3 regions of the Xanthobacter sp. ZOL 2024 genome follow, and region 3 is predicted to be linked to each of the others. Evidence: predicted binding sites of a transcription regulator. Region 3 holds the regulator's gene; each other region holds the start of a gene.

Region 1 (4,277 bases), 120 kb from region 3:
GGCGGGGCAAGGGGCAAAGAAAAGGGCGGCCCGCGTGAGGGGCCGCCCTTCGGATGAGATCAGGACTTCTTCTTGCGCAGCTCGTCCACGAAGGTGATGAGCTCGATGATGGGGGTGTAGGCCTCGTTGTCCACCGGCTGCCAGAGCTGGGACTTGCCCTCATAGATCTTCTCGAAGGCGGCCGGGTCGTTCTTGCCGATGGAGAAGAAGGCGTCGCGGATCTTGGCTTTCAGGTCCGCCGGCATGGTGGTGATGTAAGCGTAAGGCGAGTTCACGATGAGGTCGGACTTGTAGATGATCCGATAGTCGTCGTACTTCGCCATCCCCTTGCGCTCCATGCGCTTGAGGTTCGACTCGCTCTCGTCGTTCCACCAGTTGAAAGCGGCGTCGCAGGTGCCCTGCTGCACGGCGATCACCGCGTTTTCATGCGAGCCGGCATAGACCACCTTGGCGAAGAATTCGTCGGGCTTGAGGCCCATCTTGTTCATGGCGAAGCGCGGCACGTTGTTGCCGGAGGTGGAGTTGGGGTCCACCAGGCACAGGTTCTTGCCCTTGAGGTCCTCGATGGACTTGTAGGGGCTGTCGGCCTTCACATAGAGCACCGAATGATAGCCCTTGGTGCCGTCGCCATTCACCTCGATGGCGAAGGCCTCCACCGGCACGCCGGTCTTGAGCGCGCGGGCGAACGAGGCCGGGCCATAGGAGGCAATGTGGATGTTGCCGGCCCGCTGGCCCTCGATCACCGCCGCATAATCATTGGCGATGCGCAGCTTCACCGGCACGCCGATTTCCTTGGAGAGATAGTCCATCAGCGGGGCGAAGCGCTCGGTGACGCCGGTGGCGTTCTCCGCCGGGATGATGGCGAAGGTGAGCTCGGGATATTGCGCCTTCCAGTCCTGCGCGCCGGCGGCGCCGACGGAAAGGGCGAGCGCGGCGCCGGCCGCGATCAGGGTACGACGGTTCAACATGGCTTGGGCTCCTGTCGGACGAAGCATTGAAAACGCGGAAAAAAGAACGCGTGCACACCCGTCGGCCGCGTCTGGCGCGGCCATGTCGGGCAGGATCCGGCCGTCACACGAAGGCGGGCATCGCGGCCGGTCGAAGCCCGTCGGTCGGCATGGCGCGCGGCTTCAGGCCGTGGCGCAGGTTGCGGCGGCGCTCCTGAACGTCAGGCGGGCACGGCCCCGGGTAGCGTGACGCCGAGGCCCTGCGGCGCGCGGGCGGGGGCGAGCTCCATCACCTCGCCGGCTTCCAGCCCATAAAGGTCGCGGGCCACCGCGTCGGTGAGCTGCTCGGGCGCGCCGTCGAACACCACCCGGCCCTGGGCCATGCCCACCAGCCGGTCGCAATAGGTGCGGGCAAGATCCAGGGAGTGCAGATTGCACAGCACCGTGATGCCGAAATGCCGGTTGATGCGCAAAAGCGCGTCCATGACGATCTTGGTGTTGCGCGGATCGAGCGAGGCGATGGGCTCGTCGGCGAGAATGAGGCCCGGTTCCTGGGCCAGGGCACGGGCGATGGCCACCCGCTGCTGCTGGCCGCCGGAAAGGCTGTCGGCGCGCTGGGCGGCCAGGGATGCGATGTCGAACTGCTCAAGGGCGGACAAAGCGATAGCCCGGTCGTCCGCGCTCCACATCTTGGTCAGCGCCCGCCAGGTAGGGGCGGTGGCGAGCCGGCCCATGAGCACGTTCGTGAGCACATCGAGCCGGCCCACCAGGTTGAATTGCTGGAAGATCATGGCCGCCTGGGCGCGCCACTGGCGCAGCGCCGCACCCTTGAGGGCGCTCACGTCCCGCCCGTCGAAGCTGATGCGGCCGGCGGAGGGCTCCTGCAGCCGGTTGATCATGCGCAGCAGGGTCGATTTGCCGGCTCCGGATCGGCCGATGACTCCAACGAAGGCGCCGTGGCCGATCTGAAGGGTGACGTCAGAGACTGCCGCCTTGTCGCCGAACTGGCGACTGAGGCCCTCGATCACAAGCATCGGCTCGCTCCGTTGCGTTCCAGTGCGGATAATCCGCGTGCGCAACAGGCGTATGACGGCAGCCGAGATGGCGCGGAAAAGACCCGGGGCGCGTCTTCCGCTCCGGGCGACGAAATATTTCTTCAATGCCGGCGGTGCAGTGCAACGCCAGCGCAAATGAATGAAAAGTCTTTCTTTGTGTCTCAGCGTGCGCTGCAATGCTGTCGCGGGGCTTGCACTGCAGCACAACTTTTATCTTTCCAAAGGCTTAACCTTTGTTAAGGTCGGCTGCGGTATCGATCCAGCGGGGGATCCCAATGCCCATGGAGCTGTTCGCCTTGCTTGAGACATGCGCCGCCTTCGCCTTCATTGGCGCGGTCGTTTTGGGCATGGTTTGACCCCGGCTCGCGGGGGAGCCCCCGCACTGACCCTAGAACACAACAAAGTTGAGGTCGGATCGATGATCGCGGCGCCGGGGAGAGGGATCTCCTCGGCGTCCGCGTTTATGGGGCGCGGGGTCAGCGTGGGCCGAGGATGCGCTTGCCGCTTCGGGCCGCCTCGTCATAGACGCGGGTGTCACCGGGCTTGAGCGAATAGCAGGTGTCGGCGATCACCGGGCGGCCGGCGGCCAGCAGTTCGGAGACGGTGACAAAGCGGTAGCCCTTGGCCCGCAGCGCCGGGATCAGCAGGCGCAACGCCTCCGCCGTGTGCTTGCCGCGGCCATTGGCATGCATCAGCACGATAGAGCCGGGCCTGATCTGCCGGCCCATGGCCTCGGCCATGACCTTGGCGCCGAGAAAGGCGGGATCGCCGGAATCCACGTCCCACTGGATGGCGAGGTGGCCTGTGTCATTCACATAATTGAGGGATTCGGCGCTGCACGAGCCATAGGGAAAGCGGAACAGGTCTGGCCGCTGGGGCACGTTGGCGAGGGGGCAGGCACGGGCGGCGGCGTCTCTGCGGCGCAAGGAGAAGGCGATGTCGGCGTCATCCACCTGCCGCCGCATGGCTTCGCCCGTCCGCACGGTGAGATTGGCGTGGGACCAGGTGTGGTTGCCCATCTCGAAGTCCGGATCGGCGATCAGCTGGGTGGCGCGTTCCGGGTGGCTCATCAGCCATTTGCCGCCGCCGAAGAAAGTGGCCGGGATGTCCTGGGCGCGCAGATAGTCGACCAGCGCCCCGTCATAGCCGGACGTTTCTGCGGAGGCTTCGCACAGATCGAAGGTGAGGGCGACGAGCTTCTGGCCGGCGGGCAGGTCCACCCGGCGGATGGAGCCGCGCAAAGCGGCGGGCACTGGCTTGGCGGCGGCCAGCGCCAGCTCCGGCAAGGTGACGGGCTCGGACTTCGGGTGGGGCTGGACGATTTCTTCGCCGGCGCGGGCAGCCAGGCTCTGCGGGGGGAAGCAGGCGGGCCCGGCGGCGTGGCTGGGGGCGGCGGCGAGCAGCGGGAGCGCGCCCAGCAGGGCGGCGACACGGAAGGCAAAGGAAGGATGGTGCACGGTCGGTCTCGGCAAGGCAGCGACGCGGCCGGCCCCAAGGTCCGGGGGCGCGGCGTCGCGTCGCTACCCATAGGCGCCTCGCGGCCCCGGTGCCAGGGCTGCGTTGGTCGCAGCGGCGGGGCGCGGGCCGGCGATCATTTGGGCTAGACTGCGACATCGTTCACGGCACCGGAGAGGTGGGGATGTCCGCACAGCTTGGCCTTCGATCGGCGGAAGGTACGGCCGCCGCGCCGCTCGCGGTGGTCACCGGGGCGTCGAGTGGCATCGGTCTGGCGCTCGCCGTGGAGCTTGCCCAGGCCGGCTTCGATCTCATGCTGGTGGGGCGCGATGGGGAGAGGCTGGCGGCGGCGGAACGGAAGATTGCGGCGCTCGGCCGCGCCGTCACGGTGCGGCAGGTGGATCTTGCCGCGCCGGCCGCCCTCGAGGGACTGGCGCAGGAGCTGGCGGCGCGGGTGCCCGACATTCTGGTGAACAATGCGGGCTTTGGCGCCTATGGCCGCTTTGCCGAAATCGACCCGGCGCTGTCATTGTCCATGATCACCACCAATGTGGGGGCGCTGACACGCCTCACGGCGGCGGTGCTGCCGGGCATGCGGGCGCGCGGCTCGGGCCGCATCCTCAATGTGGCGTCCACCGGCGCCTTCGCGCCGCTGCCCTTCTCCGCCGTTTACGGTGCCACCAAGGCCTATGTGCTGAGCTTCTCGGAGGCGGTCGCCGAAGAGCTGAAGGGCTCCGGCGTCACCGTCACGGCCCTGTGTCCGGGGCCGACGTCCACCCGCTTCTTCGCCCGGGCCGGCTGGGATGGCACGCGGCTGTTC
Region 2 (4,277 bases), 990 kb from region 3:
GTCGAGGAAGCGCGAGCCGCCAGTCGGGGGGATGGGGGTATCGGTCGCGATCATGGGTCGAGGGTACCGCGCCTCGTGGCGTTTGGGAATGGAGCGGACGCCGGGCAGCGCCCTCACAGCCGCGCCGCGGCAGCCCTGGTCCCAATGGCTCACGCCCTTGTGCGCGCCCCGGCTTTGCACCGCAGCGGCAAAACCGGTACCGGCAGAGACATGATCGCTCCGCATTCCACTCGTGCCCGCCGGCGGCCGAAAGCGCCCTGGACCACCGCCCTGCTGGCGCTTTCCGCGCTGCTGATGGGCGCGGCGCTATCGGTGGCGCAGGCCGAGCCAAGCAGCGTGACCCTGCCGGGCGTCACCGTCCGCCTCTTCAATGGGGGGGGCACTGCCGACACCCGCGACGTGGGGCTGGAGCTACAGCTGCAAACCCATTGGAAGACCTATTGGCGCTACCCGGGCGACAGCGGCGTGCCGCCGATGCTGGCCTTCGAGCAATCGGAAAACGTGGCCGACGTGGCGGTGGGCTGGCCGGCACCGCGCCGCTTCGCCGATGGCGCCGGCGGCTTTTCCATCGGCTACAAGGGCACGGTGGTGCTGCCGCTGACGGTGACCCTCAAGGACCCCAGCCAGCCGGCAAAGCTGGTGTTGGGATTGGATTTCGCTGTCTGCGAGGCCCTGTGCATGCCGGCCACCGCCGATCTGACCCTCGACCTGGCCGCCGAGCCCGACCCGGGCGCCGCCGCGCGCATCGCCGCCGCCCGCGCCAGGATCCCCGAGCCGCAGGCGGTGGGTGTGGCGGGCACGCCGCAGATCGTCTCGGCGCGCCTGGACACGGGCGCGACGCCGCCGCAGCTGGTGGTGGATGCGCGCGACGTCACCCCCAAGGCCGACCTGTTCGCGGAGGGGCCGGACCATCATTGGGCGCTGCCGCTGCCACAGAAGGTCGCCCTCGCCGATGGGCTGGTGCGCTTCACCCTGCCGCTGGAAGGCGTGCCGCCGGACGCCGCGCTGCCGGGCGCGGTCCTCACCCTCACGCTGGTGGACATGCCGCGCTCGGTCACCGCGCCCTGGACGATTCCTGCGCCGTGAAGGGGCGCCAAAGGCGCTTTTCTCCTCCGTAAAACCACGTATTGTCCGCACGCGGTCGCTTGGGGCCGCTTTGCCGCGGAGAATGCCATGACCATTTCGGTCGGCGATAAGCTGCCTTCTGCCACCTTTCGTGTGATGACCACCGATGGGCCGGTGCAGAAGACCACCGACGAGATCTTCAAGGGCAAGCGCGTGGTGCTGTTCGCGGTGCCGGGCGCCTTCACCCCCACCTGCCACAAGAATCACCTGCCCGGCTACGTGGCCGAGGCGGAGGCCATCAAGGCCAAGGGCATCGACACCATCGCGGTGGTGGCGGTGAACGATCCGTTCGTGATGGGCGCCTGGGAAAACGCCTCCGGCGCGGCGGGCAAGATCGTGTTTCTGGCCGATGCCGACGCCAGCTTCGCCAAGGCCCTGGACCTCACCTTCGACGGATCGGGCGCCGGCCTCGGCGTGCGCTCCAAGCGCTATTCCATGATCGTCGAGGATGGCGTCGTGAAGACGCTGAACATCGAGGAGACCCCCGGCAAGGCGGACGTCTCCAGCGCCGCGGCGATGCTCGCCCAGCTCTGAGCCGCACCGAACCATGCGGGCCGCCAGACGGGCGGCCCGCTTTTTCAAGCGATGATGTCGGGGAACAGCTGATCCTCGATATGCGTGATGCGATCCTTGAGCTGCAGCTTGCGCTTCTTCAGCCGCTGCACCTGGAGCACATCGGACCCGGTCACGCCGGTCAGGGCCTCGATGGCCGCGTCAAGGTCGCGATGCTCCTGTCTCAAGCGCTCCAGAAGAAGCTTGAGGTCCCGTTCCTCGTCACTGGTCATGCACCCATCCGTCGCAACACGGCCCCCACGAACGCGACACGCCCCTGAAGGGTTGGAGCCGCAGCCTCATGGCCGCGGCCGCGCGCCTCGCCAAGCCTTCACCATTTCCGCCCCACTCCGGCGCTGACCGCGCCGCACCTCACGCAGCTGTGTCCTCCAGCCGTCGGCCGCGCCAGTCGCCCGGCCGCCGCGGGTCCACGCCGCGGCGCCCGGCGCCGCCCCCGTTCACACCACTAGAGTTCCCCGTGGGACCGCCTGCCGCAAGCCCCTTCCTTCATCGTCGACTATGGCACGGGCTTTTTGCGCTGCAAGATAAGTTGCCGCGCCGCTCGCAAGAAAGGTGGTCGACTCAGTGTCAACTCCGTGACACACTTCCTGGCGTGATGCAGACAGGGAGTGGCTCAGCATGTCCATCCAGTCGCACCTTTCGGAGTTGAAGCGTCGCCACGCGGCTCTCGATCAGGAGCTTGCCCGCGAACTCGCCTCCCCCGCCAAGGACTCTGTCCGAGTGGCGGAAATCAAGCGCAAGAAGCTTGTTCTCAAAGACCAAATGAGCCGCCTGGGCGGCGTAACCACCCTCCATTGATGCGCCCGCAGGGCCTGTGACCGACGTCGGGAATGTCCCGGCGGCGGAAGTAGGGATGCGGCTGAAGCCTGGCGCGTGACGCAGCTTCGGCGGCGGTTCGATTTGTCGTATTTACGACAATGCCGTTCCTGATCTGCGGCTTCGGAACGCACACCCTTTGCGTTCCGGCGCCGGTGGCTTTAATCGGGCGTCATGGCCCCTCCGCTGATCCTGCTGCAAGACATCCACCTGCGCTTCGGCGCCACCCCTCTTCTCGACGGGGCGGACCTGTCCGTCTCGGCGGGTGACCGCGTGTGCCTGGTCGGCCGCAATGGCTCGGGCAAGTCCACGCTGCTGAAGGTTGCGGCGGGTCTGATGGCGCCCGATGACGGGACACGCTTCTTTCAGCCCGGCGCCACCGTGCGCTATCTGCCGCAGGAGCCGGATTTTGCTGGCTTCGCGACCACCCTCGCCTATGTCGAGGCCGGCCTCGGGCCCGGTGACGACGCCTACCGCGCCCAATATCTCCTGGAGCAGCTCGGCCTGAGCGGCCAGGAAGATCCCGCCCACCTTTCGGGCGGTGAGGCGCGGCGGGCGGCGCTGGCGCGCGTCATCGCCCCCGAACCGGACGTGCTGCTGCTCGACGAGCCCACCAACCATCTCGATCTGCCAGCCATCGAATGGCTGGAAAGCGAGCTGAGGGGGCTCAAGTCCGCCATCGTGCTTATCAGCCATGACCGGCGCTTCCTGGAAAACCTCTCCCGCGCCACCATCTGGCTCGATCGCGGCCAGACCCGCCGGCTCGACCAGGGCTTCGCCGGCTTCGAGGCCTGGCGCGACAGCGTGCTGGAGCAGGAAGAGACCGAGCGCCACAAGCTCGACCGCAAGATCGTCGCCGAGCTGGACTGGCTGCGCTATGGCGTCACCGCCCGCCGCAAGCGCAACGTGCGCCGGCTTGGCCTCTTGCAATCCATGCGCAAGGACCGGCGCGAGGAGCGCAAGGCCCAGGGCAACGTCAAGATCACCGTCACCGAGGCGGAAACCTCCGGCAAGGTGGTGATCGAGGCCAAGGGCATCAGCAAGGCCTATGACGGCACGCCGGTGGTGACGGACTTTTCCACCCGCATCCTGCGCGGCGACCGCATCGGCATCGTCGGCCCCAATGGCGCCGGCAAGACCACCCTCATCAAGCTGCTCACCGGCGAGATCCGGCCGGATTCCGGCACCGTCAAGCTCGGCACCAACCTCGAGATCGCCTCGCTCGACCAGAAAAGGGCGGCGCTGGCCCCCACCACCACTTTGCGCGATGCCCTGACCGGAGGCGGCTCCGACACCGTGATGGTGGGCGGCACCCCCAAGCACGTCATGGGCTATCTCAAGGACTTCCTGTTCAGCCCGGAGCAGGCCAACACGCCCCTGTCCGTTCTCTCCGGCGGCGAGCGCGGCCGGCTCATGCTGGCCCGGGCGCTGGCCCTGCCCTCCAACGTGCTGGTGCTGGACGAGCCCACCAACGACCTCGACCTCGAAACCCTCGACCTGCTGCAGGAGATGGTGGCCGATTATCCCGGCACGGTGATCCTGGTCAGCCATGACCGCGACTTCCTGGACCGCACCGTCACCAGCGTGATCATGGCCGAGGGCGCCGGGGTGTTCCGCGAGTATGCCGGCGGCTATTCCGACATGCTGGCCCAGCGCGGCCGTGGCGTGGAGGCGAAGGCCAAGGCATCGGCCCCTGTGGGCAAGGCCGACAGCTCTGCGAAAGGCGAGGCGGCCGCCAAGCCGCAGGCCAAGAAGCGCCTATC
Region 3 (4,277 bases):
CCCGTTTCGTCAATGACATCCTGTTGTCGGCGCCCTCCATCCTGGTCGGCCTGTTCATCTACTCGCTGCTGGTGGTGCCGTTCGGCGGCTTCTCCGGCTGGGCCGGCTCGGTGGCCCTCGCCATCCTGGTGATCCCGGTGGTGGTGCGCACCACCGAGGACATGCTGAACCTGGTGCCGGTGGGCCTGCGCGAAGCCGCGTTCGCCCTCGGCGCGCCGCAGTGGAAGGTGGTGATGTTCATCACCTGGCGGGCGGCGCGGGCCGGCATCGTCACCGGCGTGCTCTTGGCCATCGCCCGCGCGGCGGGCGAGACGGCGCCGCTGCTGTTCACCTCGCTCGGCAACAATGCGTGGTCCGTGGACCTCAACAAGCCCATGGCCAGCCTGCCCATCGCCATCTATCAGTACGCGGGGAGCCCGTTCGACGATTGGGTGGCGCTGGCGTGGGCCGGTGCGCTGCTGATCACGGTCGGCGTGCTCCTTCTCAACGTGGTGTCTCGCCTGGTTCTGGCGCGGATGCACTGAGAGCGGCACTGCTGACGAAGACCCCGTGGGGCCCGCGCCTGGCGCCGGGCCCCGGATATTCCATCGGCCCGGCGCGCGCCGGGTGGACGACAGTCAAGTGAGGCTCAGATGACGTCTGCGGTCGATCCCACCTTCAATCTCGCGTCCTCCGTCGCGGCCAAGCCCGATGCCCCGGTGGCGCCGGTGAAGCTCAAGGTCGAGGGCCTGCAGTTCTATTACGGGCAGAACCATGCCCTGAAGAACATCAACTTCGACATTCCCGAGAAGCGCGTGACCGCCATGATCGGTCCCTCGGGCTGCGGCAAGTCCACCCTGCTGCGGGTGTTCAACCGCATGTATGACCTCTACCCCGGCCAGCGCGCCGAGGGGCAGGTGCTGTTCGACGGCGTGAACATCGTCGGCAAGGAGCTGGACTCCACCGTGGTGCGCAGCCGCATCGGCATGGTGTTCCAGAAGCCCACCCCCTTCCCCATGTCCATCTACGACAACATCGCCTTCGGCGTGCGCCTGCACGAGAAGCTGAACAAGGCACAGATGGACGAGCGGGTGGAATGGTGCCTGCGCAAGGCGGCCATCTGGGACGAGACCAAGGACCGCCTGAACACCTCGGCCCTGGGCATGTCCGGCGGCCAGCAGCAGCGCCTGTGCATCGCCCGCACCATCGCGGTGCGGCCGGAGGTGATCCTGCTGGACGAGCCCACCTCGGCGCTCGATCCCATCTCCACCTCGAAGATCGAGGACCTGATCGACGAGCTGAAGCGGGAATTCACCATCGTCATCGTCACCCACAACATGCAGCAGGCCGCGCGTTGCGCCGACATCACCGCCTTCTTCTATCTGGGCGAACTGATCGAGGTGGCGCCTTCGGACGTGATCTTCACCAATCCGAAGGAGATCAAGACCCGCGACTACATCACCGGCCGCTTCGGCTGAGGCGAGAAGGATGGCTCAGATGCCTGATCATACCGTGACGTCCTTCGACGTCGAGCTGAAGGAAATCGGCCGCAGCGTGGTGGAGATGGGCGGCCAGGCCGAGCGCTTGGTGGCCGACAGCGTCACCGCCCTCATCAAGCGCGACATCTCGGTGGCCCAGAAGGTGGTCACCCTCGACACCGGCATCGACCAGGCCCAGCGCGACATCGAGGACAAGGCCGTCCTCGTCATCGCCAAGCGCCAGCCGGTGGCCAGCGACCTGCGCGAGATCGTGGCGGCGATCCGCATCGCCAACGATCTGGAGCGCATCGGCGACCTCGCCAAGAACGTGGGCAAGCGCGTCATCGCCATCGAGGGCGAGTATCACCCGCAGAAGCTGGTGCGCGGCGTGGAGCACATGTCGGAACTGGTGCTGGAGCAGCTGAAAGAGGTGCTCGACGCCTATGCCGGCCGCAATCCCGCCAAGGCGCTGGAGGTGTGGGGGCGCGACGACGCCATCGACACCATGTATACCTCGCTGTTCCGCGAGCTTCTGACCTACATGATGGAAGATCCGCGCAATATTTCCGTGTGCACCCATCTCCTATTCTGCGCCAAGAACATTGAGCGCATGGGGGATCACGCTACCAATATTGCCGAAGTTGTCTATTACATGGTCACCGGCGAGGTGCTGCCGGAGAGCCGCCCGAAGGCGGACGCCTCCAGCGACACCACCGTCGCCTTCCCGGCGCGCACCGTCCAGGGCTGAACGCGGCTGGCGGCGCGGGGTGGGACGGCGCAGGCCGTCGCCTTGGCTCCGTCGCCGTCGCGGCGCGGTCGGATGTGAGGCGAGCTTTGTTCGATGGGTGAGAAACTGTGCCGGCGCGTATTCTGATCGTCGAGGACGAGGAACCCCTGACCCTTCTGCTCCGCTACAATCTGGAGTCGGAAGGCTACGGCGTGGAAAGTGTCGACCGCGGCGACGACGCCGAGACGCGGCTGCGCGAGAGCGTACCGGATCTCGTCATCCTCGACTGGATGCTGCCGGGGCTCTCCGGCATCGAGCTGTGCCGCCGGCTGCGCACCCGTCCGGAAACCGAGCGCCTGCCGGTCATCATGCTCACCGCCCGCGGCGAGGAAACCGAGCGGGTGCGGGGCCTGGCCACCGGCGCCGACGATTATGTGGTGAAGCCGTTCTCGGTGCCCGAGCTGCTGGCGCGGGTGCGGGCCCTGCTGCGCCGGGCCAAGCCCGAGCATGTGGCGACCCTGCTGCGGGCCGGTGACATCGAGCTCGACCGCGAGACCCACCGGGTGCATCGCGGCGGTCGCGAGATTCATCTCGGCCCCACCGAGTTCCGCCTGTTGGAGTTTCTGATGCAGAGCCCCGGCCGCGTGTTTTCCCGCGAGCAGCTGCTCGACGGGGTGTGGGGCCAGGACGTCTATATCGACGAGCGCACCGTGGATGTGCACGTGGGCCGGCTGCGCAAGGCGCTCAACCGCGGCCGCCAGCTGGATCCCATCCGCACCGTGCGTGGCGCCGGCTATTCCTTCAACGAAATGTTCGCCCGCGCCAGCTGAGGCGCGTCGCTCGAGGTTCGGGTGCCGGTCGCCGCGTGGCGAAAGGGCGTGGGGCCCGTGCTGCGTGCCATTGAGGCCGCCCGTCCGGCTGCGGGGCATTGACGTCGCTTGGCGCCGTGGCCCGCGCGTGGCCGGGGCATGCCTGCTCCAGGCATGACAAAGGCGCCCACCGCCGCCCGGCCTTGCCCGGGGGGAGGACGCCTTCATGGGCTCGCCGCGCCATCAGGTGGCGATGGCCGACCCGGCCCCGGATGGGGCCGGCGTTGACGGCTCAGAGATAGGCCAGCCGACGATCGCGACGGCGATCCTGGACGGGCTGATAGGCGATGCGGGCGTGGTGCGCGCAATAGGGCGAGCCCGGATTGCTCTTGGAGCCGCAGAAATAGAAGCTGTCCGTGCCCGGCTCGCCCATGGGCCAGCGGCAGGTGCTTTCGGTGAGGTTCATGATGGTGCAGCGCTGGCCCATGGGCACCACGTTGCTGGCCATCTCGGGCTCCGGCGCGGGGGCGGGAGCTTCCTCCACCAGGTCTTCGAGCTCGGGGGCCAGGGCCACGTTGCCCTGGGTGAGTGGCCGCTGTGGCCGGGCCTGCTCGCGCCCTTCCGGCCGGGCGCTGGTGCGCGGACGGGTGGTGGGGGCGGGCGCCGCCTTGGTGCGGCCGGACAGGCCGAGGCGATGCACCTTGCCGATCACCGCATTGCGGGTCACTTCGCCGAGCTCGGCTGCAATCTGGCTCGCGGAGAGGCCTTCGCTCCAGAGCTTCTTCAAGAGTTCGACGCGCTCGTCATTCCAGCTCATCGCTCTTCTCCATTTGCCGCATCAGCTGACGTCACCCGTGGGCGACGTCCCAACATCGCCTCACCGACAGCACCGCCATGCTGCCTGAGAGGACTCGGACTCTCTTCCCGATCCCGCCGCCACATGGCACGCGAAACGTTAACACCCGCAGGTCCCAGGAAGGTCGGTCGCACGAGATCTCGTAGGCGATGATCAATACGCTACAATATGGCGGCCGCCGGCGACAGAGTCCGTTAACACTCACGGGCTGTTTTCCCCAGATCGTTGCCGATGGGACGATCCGCGCGCGCACGGGTCTGGAGCATGGACGTGGAGCGCGGGCCTGGAAGGTGCCGCTCTTCGGCGCGGCTTTGGAGATCTGTTGACCTCGCGCGCGCGATCATTAGTATTCCGGGCGTCGGGCCGCTCCCCCGCTGGGGCGGCCCTTTTTAATTCCCGCTTGCCCGGGCCCGGTCCGAATGGGGCAT

What was found. Region 3 encodes PhoB, which activates phosphate uptake and scavenging genes when phosphate is short. Its sites were predicted from a motif close to TGTCATNNANCTGTCAT; they were not measured.
Region 1: a site for PhoB is predicted at 2,023-2,039, ahead of phnC (phosphonate ABC transporter ATP-binding protein). Genes of this name have one in related genera too.
Region 2: a site for PhoB is predicted at 2,263-2,279, ahead of ACU4E7_RS10060 (YdcH family protein). Genes of this name have one in related genera too.

Annotation. Positions count from the first base shown of each region.
Region 1 covers NZ_CM128808.1:1,315,481-1,319,757, reverse strand. Annotated here, with positions in the region: gene phnD (phosphonate ABC transporter substrate-binding protein) at 60-968, opposite strand; gene phnC (phosphonate ABC transporter ATP-binding protein) at 1,169-1,981, opposite strand; gene ACU4E7_RS06265 (polysaccharide deacetylase family protein) at 2,479-3,459, opposite strand; gene ACU4E7_RS06260 (SDR family NAD(P)-dependent oxidoreductase) at 3,642-4,277, shown strand, end outside.
Region 2 covers NZ_CM128808.1:2,184,293-2,188,569, reverse strand. Annotated here, with positions in the region: gene ACU4E7_RS10080 (YqgE/AlgH family protein) at 1-54, opposite strand, end outside; gene ACU4E7_RS10075 (protein-disulfide reductase DsbD domain-containing protein) at 211-1,086, shown strand; gene ACU4E7_RS10070 (peroxiredoxin) at 1,174-1,659, shown strand; gene ACU4E7_RS10065 (YdcH family protein) at 1,704-1,910, opposite strand; gene ACU4E7_RS10060 (YdcH family protein) at 2,317-2,496, shown strand; gene ACU4E7_RS10055 (ABC-F family ATP-binding cassette domain-containing protein) at 2,689-4,277, shown strand, end outside.
Region 3 covers NZ_CM128808.1:1,192,703-1,196,979, reverse strand. Annotated here, with positions in the region: gene pstA (phosphate ABC transporter permease PstA) at 1-524, shown strand, start outside; gene pstB (phosphate ABC transporter ATP-binding protein PstB) at 633-1,457, shown strand; gene phoU (phosphate signaling complex protein PhoU) at 1,477-2,205, shown strand; gene phoB (phosphate regulon transcriptional regulator PhoB) at 2,313-3,014, shown strand; gene ACU4E7_RS05730 (GcrA family cell cycle regulator) at 3,286-3,810, opposite strand.